Regions from separate parts of the Allofournierella sp. CML151 genome, predicted to be linked through region 2. Evidence: predicted binding sites of a transcription regulator. Region 2 holds the regulator's gene; each other region holds the start of a gene.

The links. Region 2 encodes Rex, which represses fermentation and respiration genes when NADH is low (regulators of the CRP and FNR family bind a similar motif). Its sites were predicted from a motif close to ATTGTTAANNNNTTAACAAT; they were not measured.
Region 1: fucO (lactaldehyde reductase) is a predicted target of Rex. The motif match lies at 912-931, and genes of this name have one in related genera.
Region 3: adhE (bifunctional acetaldehyde-CoA/alcohol dehydrogenase) is a predicted target of Rex. The motif match lies at 1,212-1,231, and genes of this name have one in related genera.

What each region holds. Positions count from the first base shown of each region.
Region 1 covers NZ_JAPNNW010000001.1:65-2,596, forward strand. The annotation lists partial or broken gene PH256_RS00005 (hypothetical protein) at 1-241, shown strand, start outside; gene PH256_RS00010 (TetR/AcrR family transcriptional regulator C-terminal domain-containing protein) at 270-830, shown strand; gene fucO (lactaldehyde reductase) at 1,007-2,155, shown strand; gene PH256_RS00020 (sigma-70 family RNA polymerase sigma factor) at 2,221-2,532, opposite strand, start outside.
Region 2 covers NZ_JAPNNW010000002.1:62,411-68,159, reverse strand. The annotation lists gene PH256_RS02000 (fibronectin type III domain-containing protein) at 1-916, shown strand, start outside; gene PH256_RS01995 (hypothetical protein) at 963-2,069, shown strand; gene PH256_RS01990 (nucleoid-associated protein) at 2,252-3,238, shown strand; gene PH256_RS01985 (thymidine kinase) at 3,304-3,918, opposite strand; gene PH256_RS01980 (redox-sensing transcriptional repressor Rex) at 4,030-4,668, opposite strand; gene PH256_RS01975 (ClpP family protease) at 4,954-5,703, shown strand.
Region 3 covers NZ_JAPNNW010000001.1:330,782-336,530, forward strand. The annotation lists gene PH256_RS01625 (DUF975 family protein) at 266-1,006, opposite strand; gene adhE (bifunctional acetaldehyde-CoA/alcohol dehydrogenase) at 1,317-3,938, shown strand; tRNA gene PH256_RS01635 (tRNA-Pro) at 4,154-4,230, shown strand; gene PH256_RS01640 (hypothetical protein) at 4,629-5,123, opposite strand; gene PH256_RS01645 (hypothetical protein) at 5,432-5,692, opposite strand.

The DNA.
Region 1 (2,532 bases), on a different contig from region 2:
CGAGCATACGATCAAAACAGCGCGATGTGCCGCGGGCAAAAGCCCGTGGTGCAGCGCACAACAATTTCCGGGCTCGGAATGGTCGCTGGTTCGATTTGTATTGGCTTTTGTGTTTCGCGTATCGAGTAATCGGTACGCTCTTTCTTTTTGCAAAGGGGCAACGACCGTGATGGACGCAAAAGCTGCGCTGGCGGCAAATATCGTGACTTTGCGCCAGGTTTGTGATAAAGTAAAAGGGTAGAACGATTTATCAAAAGGAGGCGCCCGCCATGGAATCCGCGCTGAAAACTAAATACAAACTGGCCAATGCCCTGAAAGAGCTGGTGGGCCGCGAGCCTCTGGATAAAATCACCGTCAAACAGATTGTGGAGGGGTGCGGCGTGAGCCGTCAGACCTTTTACCGCTGCTTTCTGGACAAGTATGATCTGGTCAACTGGTATTTTGAACGGTTGGTGGAGCAGTCCTTCAAAGAAATGGGCGTGAGCCTTACCCTGCGGGAAGGGCTGCTTAACAAGTTCCGGTTCATCAAAGCAGAACAGAGCTTTTTTGCCTGTGCTTTCGGCAGTCACGACGCCAACTCGCTGATGGCATACGACTATGAATATATTCACCGCTTTTACAGCGAGATCATCACCCGCAAGACCGGTGCGCCTCTCACCGAGGATGTGGCTTTCTTGCTGGAGATGTATTGCCGTGCTTCCATTCAGATGACCGCCAGCTGGGCGGTAAGCGGCATGAAGCGCAGTCCAGAGCAGATGGTGGAGCTGCTCATCGAGGCGATGCCTCAGCGGTTGGAGCTTCTGCTGCGGGACCTTCATCCGGAGGCATGAGCCGTCCCTTTCCGGCCTTTTTGATAAAATTATGAAATGTGACACTGGGATTCATGTGTAACTTGTAAAAGGGAAAATCACGTTGTTATAATAATAACAGTGAAACGCTTCCCGCCGGATTGCAGCGAGAGAAGCGTCCGGGTTTATTTTCATAATAAAAAAGGAGAGGTTTACCCATGGCTAACCGCATTGTTCTGAACACCATTTCCTATCATGGCAAGGGCGCCATCGAGAACATCGTTCCCGAGCTGACCGCCCGTGGCTACAAGAAGGCTTTTGTTTGCTCTGACCCCGATCTGGTCAAGTTCGGTGTGACCAAGAAGGTCACCGATCTGCTGGACGCTGCCGGCTTCGCTTACGAAGTGTACAGCGAGATCAAGCCCAACCCCACCATCGAGAACGTACAGCATGGCGTTGAGGCATTCAAGGCTTCCGGCGCAGACTGCATCGTGACCATCGGCGGCGGCTCTTCCATGGACACCGCCAAGGCCATCGGCATCATCATCAACAACCCCGAGTTCGCCGACGTGCGCAGCCTGGAGGGTGTTGCTCCCACCAAGAAGCATGCCGTGTTCACCATCGCTGTACCCACCACCGCCGGTACCGCTGCTGAGGTTACCATCAACTACGTGATCACCGACGTGGAGAAGAAGCGCAAGTTTGTCTGCGTGGACACCAACGACATCCCCGAGGTTGCTGTGGTTGACCCCGATATGATGAGCAGCATGCCCAAGGGCCTGACCGCTGCCACCGGTATGGACGCTCTGACCCATGCCATCGAGGGCTACATCACCAAGGGCGCTTGGGAGATGACCGACATGTTCCACCTGAAGGCCATCGAGCTGATCTCCAAGCACCTGCGCGGCGCTGTGGCGAACACTCCCGAAGGCCGTGAGGGCATGGCTCTGGCACAGTACATCGCCGGTCAGGGCTTCTCCAACGTGGGCCTGGGCATCGTTCACAGCATGGCTCACAGCCTGGGTGCTGTTTACGACACTCCCCACGGTGTTGCCAACGCCATCCTGCTGCCCACCGTGATGGAGTACAATGCTCCCGCTACCGGTGAGAAGTACCGCGATATCGCCAAGGCCATGGGCGTGGAAGGCACCGAGAACATGACCCGCGACGAGTACATCAAGGCCGCTGTGGACGCCGTGAAGAAGCTGAGCGCTGATGTTGGCATTCCCGCTGACCTGAAGGAGATCGTGAAGGAAGAGGACGTACAGTTCCTGTCTGAGTCCGCTTACGCCGATGCCTGCCGTCCCGGCAACCCCCGCGACACCAGCGTGGAGGAGATCGCTGCTCTGTACCGCAGCCTGCTGTAATCAGCCAATAGAGTTTGATTTTGCGCGCCCCGAGCCCAGGCTCGGGGCGCACTTTTTTGATTGAATCAGCGGGTCGGCTCCAGCTGTGCCCGCAGCTCCTGTACTGCCGCTTTCTCGATGCGAGAGACATAGCTCCGGCTGATGCCCAGCAGCTGAGCCACCTGCTGCTGGGTCAGCGGAGGCTGGCCGCTCAGGCCGTAGCGCAGCAAAATCACCTGGCGCTCCCGGCCGGTGAGCTGCTGTACCAGCGTGCGCAGTCGGCTGGATTCCTCCCGGCACTCGCAGTCCTCGTCCAGCAGAAAGTCGTCTGGTACCACATCCAAAACGGTCAGGTGGCTGCCGTCCTTGCTGGTCTGGATCGGCTCCTGCATGGAAAG
Region 2 (5,749 bases):
CAACATGACCTCGGAGCAGGACACCGAGGTGGATCACGACGAGCAGGACCCGGATGCCGGCTTTGACCCCGGCGCCCATGACCACGCCACCGTGAAGTCCGCCATCGGCCTGGCCTTCGACGACAGCCTGAGCACCACCTACACCGGCACCGCTGAGGGCAGCGACCCGATGATCGAGGTAGAGTTCGGCAAGGAGCTGGATGTGACCGGCTTCAAGTTCACCCTGATGAGCGGCGCGGGCGAGATTCCCGCAGGCACTCTGGCACTGCAGCTGGAGGAGAACGGCCAGTGGGTGGATGTGCCTGTGAGCGTGGAGAGCCTGCAGACCACCGGCTCCACCACCGTGTACGCGGTGAACGACGAAGGCTGGATTCGCACCAGCGGAGCCACCGCTCTGCGCCTGATTTTCCAGGGCGCTCAGACCGTGAGCATCACTGAGCTGGATGTGCTGGGCCCCACCGGCGACAACGTGGAGATGCTGCAGGACGGCATCGGCATCCTGGCTGAGGACTACATCTACGACCAGGGCCTCTACGAAAAGAGCGAGCATACCGACGGCTTTATCCCGGCCGGTTCCGTGATCTTCGTGGGCGAGTACAAGGGCAACCCGGCCTACAACGCCGTGATCGTCTACGATCAGGACGGCAAGATCGTGGGCTACGGCGACAACGGCGAAGGCAGCGCCGAGCAGATCATCCTGGCTCCGGTTCCGGACAAGGGCGATCTGGGCAACACCTCCGACGGCCGCTGGGTCTACTGGATCAGCCCCGACGCGGTTCTGCCTGAGAAGGTCCGCGTGGAGCTCTACCGTGTGGACGACGCCCTCACCAATCAGAGCCAGCGTCTGGTCAGTGATTCCCTGTGGGTGCAGGTACCCGAGAGCCTGCCCTCCATCACCATTTCCGGGGATAAGTAAGAATTGGCACAGCCCCGCTTCGGGGCCAAGCATAAAGGAGTAAGACATGAACAAAAAAATCATAGGCCTGATCGGGGCTGCGGTTTTGGTCATGGCGCTGCCCCTGCAGGGGTTGGCGGCCGCGGATGCGGCCGCCAGCCTGGAGGCTGCTGACGGAAAAGGGGCCCAGGTGTCCCTGAAGCTGCAGGACGGTGCAGGCGAGGGCGTAAATGCCCTGCAGATGAGCTTCACGCTGAGCCCCGTGGCCGGCTCTCTGGAGAAGGCCGATGTGAGCTTTGCCTTCAGTGAGGATCTGGCCGGTACCGTGAAGCGTTACCGTTACGATCAGGAGCAGAACATTCTCACCATCTATGTGGCCGGTGCAAACGGCAACCTGTTCCACAATGACGAGGCCGACCTGGGCACCATTCAGGTGGAGGCAGCAGAAGGGGAATATCTGGAGCTGTCCATTACCACCGGTCTGTCCAGCGGGGGCGAGAATCCCAGTGAAGAGCTGGCAACCGGCCTGACTCTGCTGCGAAATGGTTCCTCCAAGCAGGATCTGACTCTGCAGGCAGAGACGGTGGCGGTGAACGTGGGCGAAATGTCCCCCGATCCTGAACCTACCGAGCAGCCGGAAGCAACCCAGAAGCCGGAAGCAACCGAAAAGCCTGAGGCGACCCAGAAGCCCGAGGCGACCCAGAAGCCTGAGGCAACTCAGAAACCTGAGGTGACCGAAAAGCCGGAAGCAACCCAGAAGCCCGAGGCAACCGAAAAGCCCGAGGCAACGCAGCAGCCTTCCAACGGCAACAACAGCAGCAATGGCAGCACGGGCGGCAGCCAGAATGGTTCCAACCAGACCGGCTCCACCCAGAACAGCACTGCAGCCGGGGCAACTGCTCAGCCTGGTACCACTGCAACCAGCAAGACTCCCACCGCATCTGCTTCCCAGAGCGCAGTGAGCGAGGATACCTCTGAGGAGAGCCAGTCTCAGAGCGAGGCTGCCTCCAGCGAGGCTGAGAGCCAGGCCAGCGAGAGCCAGGTCCAGAGCCAGAGCACTGCTTCTCAGACCGAGAAGTCCAAGGTGAGCGTGCTGCCTGTGGTGATCGGCGTGGCCGTGGTGGCCGCCGCTGCTGTGGCCGGCGTCGTGATCTGGCGCCGAGGCCGCGATTGATTCCTTCCTTTACGTTTCCTTCTCAATTTTTTCCATAAAGCAAGCAGCAAAAACCGCCCGGATTGAATTCCGGGCGGTTTTTGCGTGCCGGAGAAGGGCGAAAGAGAGGGGCGCGCCCCTACCCAAACGGCGGCTTTTCCGCTATAATAAACAGGAACCTCAAGCGAAAGGAACGGATCTTCATGGAACTACAGATCTTCAAGGCCATTGTGCATGTGCTGGATTCCAGCGGCGGCGCGCCGGTATTTTCCGACCGCCTGCTGGAGCTGGACGGCGACACCGCCGACTATCTGGCGGCTCATCTGGAAAAGGCCTATTACAACGATGCGGTGAAAAACTGCAGCTTTCTGCCGGAATCCACCTTCCCCTCTCTGCTGCTGGACAATCAGGATTTCGTGCAGTGCTCCAAGCAGGTGGCGGATGAATTCTTTCAGGTGATGCGCACCAGTCCGGCCATTCCCAACGCGGACCTGATTGTGGTCTACTGCTCCATCAATGGGCACGAGAGCATCGCCATCCTGAAGATGAACTACAAGGCGGCCTACGCCCACTATTACCAGCAGGTGGAGGGTCAGCATTACAATGCTCTCATCAAGCAGCGCACTCTGCTGCCCGCCGCCGGCTCCAAGCCGGATGAGTCGGTGATCGTGGATATGACCGATGGCTCCATCAAGCTGGTGGAGAAAAAGTACGAGGTGGATGGGGCGAAGATTTTCTATCTGTCCGAGCGCATCCTGCGCAGTACCCAGGCCCAGCCCGAGCGTGCCAAGCTGCAGACGGTGCAGACCGCCGCAGCGCAGGCAGTGCGCCAGAGCTATGAGGACAACCAGAAAAGCGACAGCGAGATTGCGGCGATCCTCTGTGAGGAGGCGGTGGCCGGTGACGGCAGCCTGGAGGTGCAGCGGGTGAAGGAGCGGCTGGAGGAGCAGTTTCCTCTGGCAGTGGAGTCCTTTACCCAGGAGCTGGAGGAGGCAAATCTGCCCCTGGAGGAAACGGTGTCGGTGCCTCCCGCCCGTATCAAGCGGATGGAATACCAGTCCATCAAGACCGAGAGCGGCATCGAGATGAAGATCCCCACCAGCCTGCTGCGGGGTGATAACGATTATGTGGAGTTCGTCAACGAGCCGGACGGCACCATTTCGCTGCTGGTCAAGGGCGTTGTGCTGTAAATTGCGGTAAAAAGAAAAACTCCCGAAAGCCATACCGGTTTTCGGGAGTTTTTTTTCTTATGAGATTAAACAGTGATGCGGGGATGGCGGCGGTAAAAATCGTCCCGTGCCTTGAAATAGCACTGGGCACACAGGCTCACGTATTCCACATCGCCGCCCTGGTCAATGACCACCTGGTCGCCCTCGAAGACGAATTCGCCATTTACCTTGCGGCCGTTGCAGGTGGCTTTGCGGCCACAGAAGCAGATGGTTTTCATCTCTTCCACCGCATGGGCCAGCTCCAGTAAGCGGGTGGAGCCGGGGAAGCCCTTCAGGGAAAAATCCGTGCGCAGGCCGTAGGCGATCACCGGGATGTTCAGCTCCACAGTGATGCGCAGCAGCTGCTCCACCTGCTCCGGAGTGAAGAACTGGCTCTCGTCGGTGAGGATGCAGGCCGGGGCGGGCGCGCGGGTCAACAGATCCCGCACCAGCTCAAGAATATCCAGCTTGGGGGTTACGGCGATATCCACCAGCCGGGTCACTCCCAGGCGGCTGACCAGCTTGTCGCCGCCCTTGGTGTCCACGCTGGGCTTCATCACCAGCACCCGCATGCCGCGTTCCTCGTAATTATAGGCCACCTGCATCAGGGCGGTGCTTTTGCCGCTGTTCATGGCGCCGTAGCGAAAATACAATTTTGCCATAGTGTTGCACAAACCTCTTCATACAGCGAAGGAGCGAAGGGCCGCCCGTTCGCCAAAAGTCAGCCCGGCTGCGTAAGCACGCAGCCGGGCTGCTGTTTTGTTTTATGGGATTCAGTCGTTCCGCAGCCGGTAGCCCAGGCTCATCAGGCTGTCGCCCAGATGGGCATTCTCCACCGTCACGTTGGGATAGGGAATGGACAGATCGTAGTGGCTGAAGTTCCAGAAGCCGCGGATACCCAGATCCACCAGCCGGCCGGAAATCTCCTTCGCACCCTCACGGGGCAGGCAAAGCACCGCCACCTGGGGCTTGTGAGCCGCACAGAAGGACTCCAGCTCATCAATGTGGTGGATGGGGATACCGTCCAGATCCTGGCCCACCAGCTCCTGCTGCACATCAAACACAGCCAGCAGGTGGTAGCCGTTGGTATCGGTAGTCAGAAAGCGGGAAACCGCCCGGCCAAGACGGCCTGCACCCACCAGAATGGTGGGCAGCTTTTCGCCCTCGCCGAACAGCAACCGGCCGATCTCGTGCAGCAGCACATCCACATTATAGCCGATTCCCTGCTGGCCGAAACCGCCGAAGCAGTTGAAATCCTGACGCACCTGGCTGGCAGTGGTGCCCATCATGCGGGCCAACTCGCTGGAAGAGACCTTTACCACGCCGTTCTGCTGCATCTGGCTGATATAGCGGTAATATTTGGGCAGCCGCTTGATCACCGGCAGAGAGACCTTTCCCTGAGAATGATTCATGTTATCATCACCGTCTTTTGAATTGATTTGAGGCAACGGGCGGGCCACAGGCCTGCCCCGTGCCGCAGAGGAGCAAAAGGCGCGACTGGGCCCTTTGCGGAAATATCCATACTTTATAATACTGGATTCAGAAAGCCTTGTCAAACCAATTGGAGGCTCGAGGCCATCTGTGCGGGCATAAAGACAAAAAATTCGTGCAAACTGATAGAAAAAACAAAAGGCAACCCCGCACAATTCAGCAGCGAATGCCCCGGACGGTGTTGCAGAAAAGGAGCGAAGCGATCAATGCCGAACAACGATACCCCGAAACCCACCGACGCCCAGGTGGAACAGGAAAAGCTGGAACAGGATTTTATGATGGACACCGGCTCAGTGATCCGCACCAAGGGCCGCCATGCTATCCACTGCCTCACAGTAATCGGCTTGATTGAGGGCCATGTGAGCGCCGGGCAGGAGCAGAAGGTGACCCGCTACGAGCATGTGATCCCCCAGCTGGTGGCCATTGAAGAGGACCCGGAGATCGAGGGCCTGTTGGTGATTTTGAATACGGTGGGCGGCGATGTGGAGGCAGGCCTTGCCCTGGCCGAGCTGATCAGCGGGGTGACCAAGCCCAGTGCGGCGCTGGTGCTGGGCGGCGGACATTCCATCGGCATTCCGCTGGCGGTCAGTGCAAAACGGAGCTTTATCGTGCCCACTGCCACCATGACCATTCACCCGGTGCGCCATTCCGGGCTGGTGCTGGGCGTACCCCAGACCATGCGCTACTTTGAACAAATGCAGGAGCGCATCACCGGCTTTGTGAAGAACCATTCCCACATCAGCGAAGCGCGCTTTCTGGAGCTGATGATGCACACCGGCGAACTGGTGATGGATGTGGGCACCGTGCTGGGCGGCGAGCAGGCGGTGGCCGAGGGCTTGATCGACGAGCTGGGCGGCCTGGGCGACGCACTGAACTACCTGTACCGCCAGATCGAACAAAACCGAACCGGCGCGAAGAACGGCGCAAGTCAGGAGAGGGGAGAAAGTGTCCGATAAATTGGGTTTTAAAACCTATGGTTTTATGTTACAATAGATAAGTTCC
Region 3 (5,749 bases), on a different contig from region 2:
ATAGTCGGTGGATGGCGGTGTGTTTTTTTGTTTCCTTGCTCATAGAAGAAAAACCTCCTCATTTTTATACAGACGTTCCGCACCGTGCCGTACATAGTCAACTTATCCTATCAAAAACAGGACCTTGATGCAGGGCCGCTTTTGAAAAAAACCAGAGCAAAAAACTGGCAGATTAACCAAAAAGATGGGCTTTGCCCCGGTTAGTCATAACCGCAGGCAAAGCCCATCGTTAAACAATTGATTTTATTGATTGAAATGGAACCGGTCAATACTGTGCAAATCCGCTCAGCTCGTCCGGGCCGGTGATGCCGGTATCCATGGCCTTACTGCGGGCCGCGGCATACAGCTCTGCGTAGGTGGCCTGGGCATAGGGATTTACAAAAATCCCGCCGATCAGGATGATCGCGCCCAGCAGATACCAGCCGATGAAGGACAGATCCAGCACGAAGATGTCCATCTTCTCGCCGTCAGTCATGGCAATGCTCAGCTCTTTGGCACGGTCAAAGCTCATGTAGGGGTTTTCTGCCAGTAGATAGGGGATATAATAATATTGATATTCCTTATATATACCGGGAATTACGCACAGCAGACTCCACAAAAAGATGAACAGATTCCGCAGGAACATGGTCTTGACCACGTTCAGATAGGCATCCTTGTTGCTGAATACCGAGAACAGGCTACTGAACGGGGGATTGCCGCAGCGGTTTTCCATCATGTAGCGGCACTGTGCCACCTTCATGGGGCTGCCTACGAAGATTCCCCAGGCCAAACACAGCAGGATGACTGCGATCATAACGATCCAGAGGATAGAAAAAATAAGAGACCAGTAGGGATCGTAATCCAAACTATTCAGATCCAGAAGCTGGGTCGGCAGATTGATGTTAACCGTACTGCTGGAACCTGCACCCAACAGGCCACAAACCAAACAGGCCACAAATACCCGCCAATAGCTGCCGCGCAGCACATTACGCGCGTTGCTTTTTAAAAGTTTACGGGACCAATACATAAAATCGCCTCCTCAAAGGTTGCTGTTTGTTGTATCATTATAGCATGAAGTGTCTTTTCTGCCTAGGAGCTATGAAAAAGAAAGGAGGACGGAAAGCGGCCATAGCCCGGGCGGTAAAAATCGTTTCCCAAAAGCAGAAAGCGAGGTGTTGTATAGTTTGACAAAAACATTGTTACCGTTCTAACAATGTTTGGGAAACTGGTGCATTGTTATTCAATTAACAATATGATATTATGTTGTCAGTGGGGCAGAGCGGAACGCCAACGCCCCGGTTGTTTTGAATCAATCGTTTGAAAGGATGGCAGAACCAATGGCAGAACAGAAGAAAGCTAAGGTTGAAACCGTAGAGAACGACAAGTCCGAAGTTCAGGTAATGATCGACGGTCTGGTCGAAAAGGCCCAGAAGGCTCTTCAGGAGTTTTTGAGCTATGATCAGGAGACCATCGACCACATCGTTCACGAGATGGCTCTGGCCGGCCTGGACAAGCACCAGGAACTGGCACGCATGGCTGTGGAAGAGACCGGCCGTGGCGTGTATGAAGATAAAGTTATCAAGAACATGTTTGCCACCGAGTACATCTGGCACAACATCAAGAAGGAAAAGACCGCTGGCATCCTGGAAGAGAACGACATGGAGGGCTACGTGGAAGTTGCTGAGCCCGTGGGCGTAATCTGCGGTGTTACTCCTACCACCAACCCCACCTCCACCACCCTGTTCAAATGTCTGATCGCGGTTAAGACCCGCAACCCCATCATCTTCGGCTTCCATCCCTCCGCTCAGAAGTGCAGCGCCGAGGCCGCCCGCATCGTTTACGAAGCTGCCGTTAAGGCCGGCGCCCCCGAGAACTGCATCCAGTGGATCGACAAGCCCAGCATTGAGGCTACCGGCGCTCTGATGAATCATCCCGGTGTTGCCACCATTCTGGCCACCGGTGGCCCTGGCATGGTTAAGGCTGCTTACTCCTGCGGCAAGCCCGCTCTGGGCGTTGGCGCCGGCAACGTGCCCTGCTTCATCGAGAAGACTGCAGACCTGCATCGCGCCTGCACCGACCTGATGATGTCCAAGACCTTCGACAACGGCATGATCTGTGCTTCCGAGCAGGCTGTTATCGTTGCCAAGGAGCTGACCAAGGACTTCGAGGAGTACATGAAGAAGAACAACTGCTACTTCCTGAATCCCGAAGAAGTTGAGAAGCTGACCAAGTACATGTTCCCAGACCCCAACAAGGGCGTGTTCGCTCCCGTTGTTGGTAAGTCCGCTAACTGGATCGCTGAGCAGGCTGGTCTGAAGGTTCCCGAGAAGACCAAGATCCTGATCGCTCCTCTGCCCGAACCCTCCGAGCAGTACCCCCTGAGCAAGGAGAAGCTGAGCCCCGTTCTGGCCTACTTCGTAGCCAAGGACAACGAGCAGGGCTTCGCTTACGCCAACAAGATGCTGGAGCTGGGCGGCCTGGGCCATTCTGCTGTTATCCACACCGGCGACATGAAGGTTGCCGACGAGTACGGCATCGCAATGCGCGTTGGTCGTATCATCGTGAACAGCCCCTCTTCTCAGGGTGCTATCGGTGATATCTACAACACCAATACTCCTTCTCTGACCCTGGGCTGCGGCAGCTACGGTAAGAACTCCGTGAGCCAGAACGTTACCACCGTCAACCTGGTCAACAAAAAGCGCATCGCGAAACGGAGAGTTAATATGCAGTGGTTCAAGGTTCCCCCGAAGATCTATTTCGAGGAAGATTCCATCCAGTACCTGGAGAAGATGGAGGGCATCAGCCGCGCCTTCATCGTAACCGACCCCGTGATGGTTCAGCTGGGCAATGTGGACAAGATCCTGCATTACCTGCGTAAGCGTGAGCAGTACTGCCACAGCGAGATCTACTCCGACGTTGAGAGCGATCCCAGCGTAGAGTGCATCATGCGCGGCGTGGAGGCCATGCGTGCCTTCAATCCCGACGTGATCATCGCCATCGGCGGTGGTAGCGCCATCGACGCTGCCAAGGGTATGTGGCTGTTCTACGAGCATCCCGAAACCAGCTTCGACGGTCTGCGTCAGCGCTTCCTGGATATCCGTAAGCGCGCCTTCAAGTTCCCCAAGCTGGGCGCCAAGACCAAGCTGGTCGCTATCCCCACCACTTCCGGTACCGGTTCTGAGGTTACCAGCTTCTCCGTTATCACCGATAAGAAGAATGGCAACATCAAGTATCCTCTGGCCGACTACGCTCTGACTCCCGACGTGGCCATCATCGATCCTCAGTTCACCCGCAGCATGCCCAAGAGCATCGTTGCCGACACTGGTCTGGACGTTCTGACCCACGCCATCGAGGCTTACGTTTCCGTTATGGCCAGCGACTACACCGATGGTCTGGCTCTGCAGGCCACCGAGATGGTATTCCACTACCTGAAGGCTTCCTACAATGGTGACAACCTGGCCCGCGAGAAGATGCACAACGCTTCCTGCATCGCCGGTATGGCCTTCACCAACGCCTTCCTGGGTCTGAACCACTCCATGGCTCATAAGCTGGGCGGTGAGTTCCACATCCCCCATGGTCGTGCTAACGCCATCCTGCTGCCCTACGTGATCGCCTACAATGCGACCCGTCCCACCAAGTTTGCTGCGTTCCCCAAGTACAAGGAGTACATCGCCGACGAGCGTTACGCTAAGCTGGCTTGGCGCTGCGGCCTGTGCAACGTGGGCACCGAGACTCAGACCGCTGTGAACAGCCTGATCGAGGCCGTTCGCAAGCTGATGAAGGAGACTGATCGTCCCATGACCATCCGCGATTGCGGCATCTCTGAGGAAGAGTTCCTGGCCAAGGTGGACGAGCTGTCCTACAAGGCTTTCGAGGACCAGTGCACCACCGCTAACCCGGTGTACCCCCTGGTCAGCGAGATCAAGGAGCTGTACCTGAAGGCTTACTACGGCAACTAATCGATCGCATAAACACAAAAAGAGGCAGCCGCAAGGCTGCCTCTTTTTGAATGCTCCGGCAAAGCGGCGATCGGATTCAGGCCCACAACAGGGGAGAAAAGAGAAAAATCGAACGCGTTAAATTTTTTTGAAAATTCTTTGAAAAAAGAGTTGACATCTGTCGAGGGATGCGCTATAATAAACAACGTCGCCGGTGAGAACACCGGGCCAAACGTCCGGGTGTAGCGCAGTTTGGTAGCGCGCTTGAATGGGGTTCAAGAGGCCGTGAGTTCGACTCTCGCCACTCGGACCAAAGCCATCAGCTGAAAAGCTGGTGGCTTTTTTGTTTTTGTAATGCGGGTTTGCGAGTGTGATTATGCTAGGATGGGAAAGGTGAGACATTTCCTTGGAAGAACCATGTTTGCCCAGCATAATGAACGCATAAATGAACAGATCCCTGAGCGAACATATAGGACGGATAAATTCTATAGCAATCCGCCGAATAGCGGGCCGAGGGCAACCGGAAATGTGAATCGAACGATGTCGTCGAACGGACAGGGGGAAGCAAGGTAGGATCTCGAAAGAAAGAGCAAGTAGCCACCTTCGTTTTTGCAGGGGCAGGAAAAAGAACTGTAGGCCGCATGAGATCATCTCATGCGGCCTACAGTTCTATAAAATATGCTTTTCAGGGTATAGATATCTAAGTGGAACTCACTTGATATCCTGCTGCTTCAAAATTTTCAGGCCAAAGAAAACAGACAGAATAAAATATCCACACAGAACAATGAAGCACGGCAGGAACGATGACAAGTCATTCGATGCCGCATAGGTAGACGGCATATGTGTAGAGGTTTTGATAAAATCAAGGTCGATCTGAATTTTAAAAACTCTTAATGCCATTTCCAAAATTTGCGGAATATTCGGAATGATCAGGGCAGAAATAAAGCCTGCAATTGTATTTCTGGTATAGATGGTCGTCGTGGCAGCAAAGCTGATGTACACCAATACAAAAAGAGCACGTGCGATTATAGAAAGGGCATAATAAGCAGGATACGAAACTGTTCCCATTCCATATTTGCTGAATGCGAGAACCCCTGCAATCATGCCGTTGACCAGCATTGTCAATAAATAGGCAGCAGATACCGTCAAAACAATCGAGAAGTAGTATTGTTTCTTCGCGATGCCACGGCCGATGATATTCTTCATCACGCCGGAACGATAAGCTCCGTGATTATGTTCGCAGTCAACAGCATGAAGGCATAGAGAACGATACCATCGTTTCTAACGCCCCTAAGTTATGTATCTGCCGCCCACTGCATATACGACCAATACAGCCATGTTGTGTCTGATGAAGCTCTGGACATCGAAGAAAAAATCATCCATTTCTTTAGCGACTCTCTTTGACCAAAAAGGGCGGGCCCCTTCAGAGGACCCGCCCTTTTTCAACACCCGTAAATGAGGTCTGCAATTGGCGCTATCCTGCTTCCTGCAAGCGGTTCGCAATCATCTTTAGCTCAGAAAAACGAAAAAATAAGTTCATTCAGTGCAATGTTTAAAAAGAAAGCGGTGGCTCCGAATAAACAAACAAGTGCGATGGGCATTCCCCACAGGGCAGCAGCCCAGAACGCCAAAGGATGTTTCCCGAAATAAACAGAGAGTCCTTTTGTGAAAGAAGAAAACAGGAGGCTTTGAGAAGAAAATACGGTATGCTTTGTAAGCTGGCTTTCCTGCGTTGGATGAATTCTTTCTGCCGCAATATGGCTTGATTGCATCATAATAGTTCGACGCTTCTCATGGTCATACTATAGCACATAGAGGTCAAAGAAGCCGTT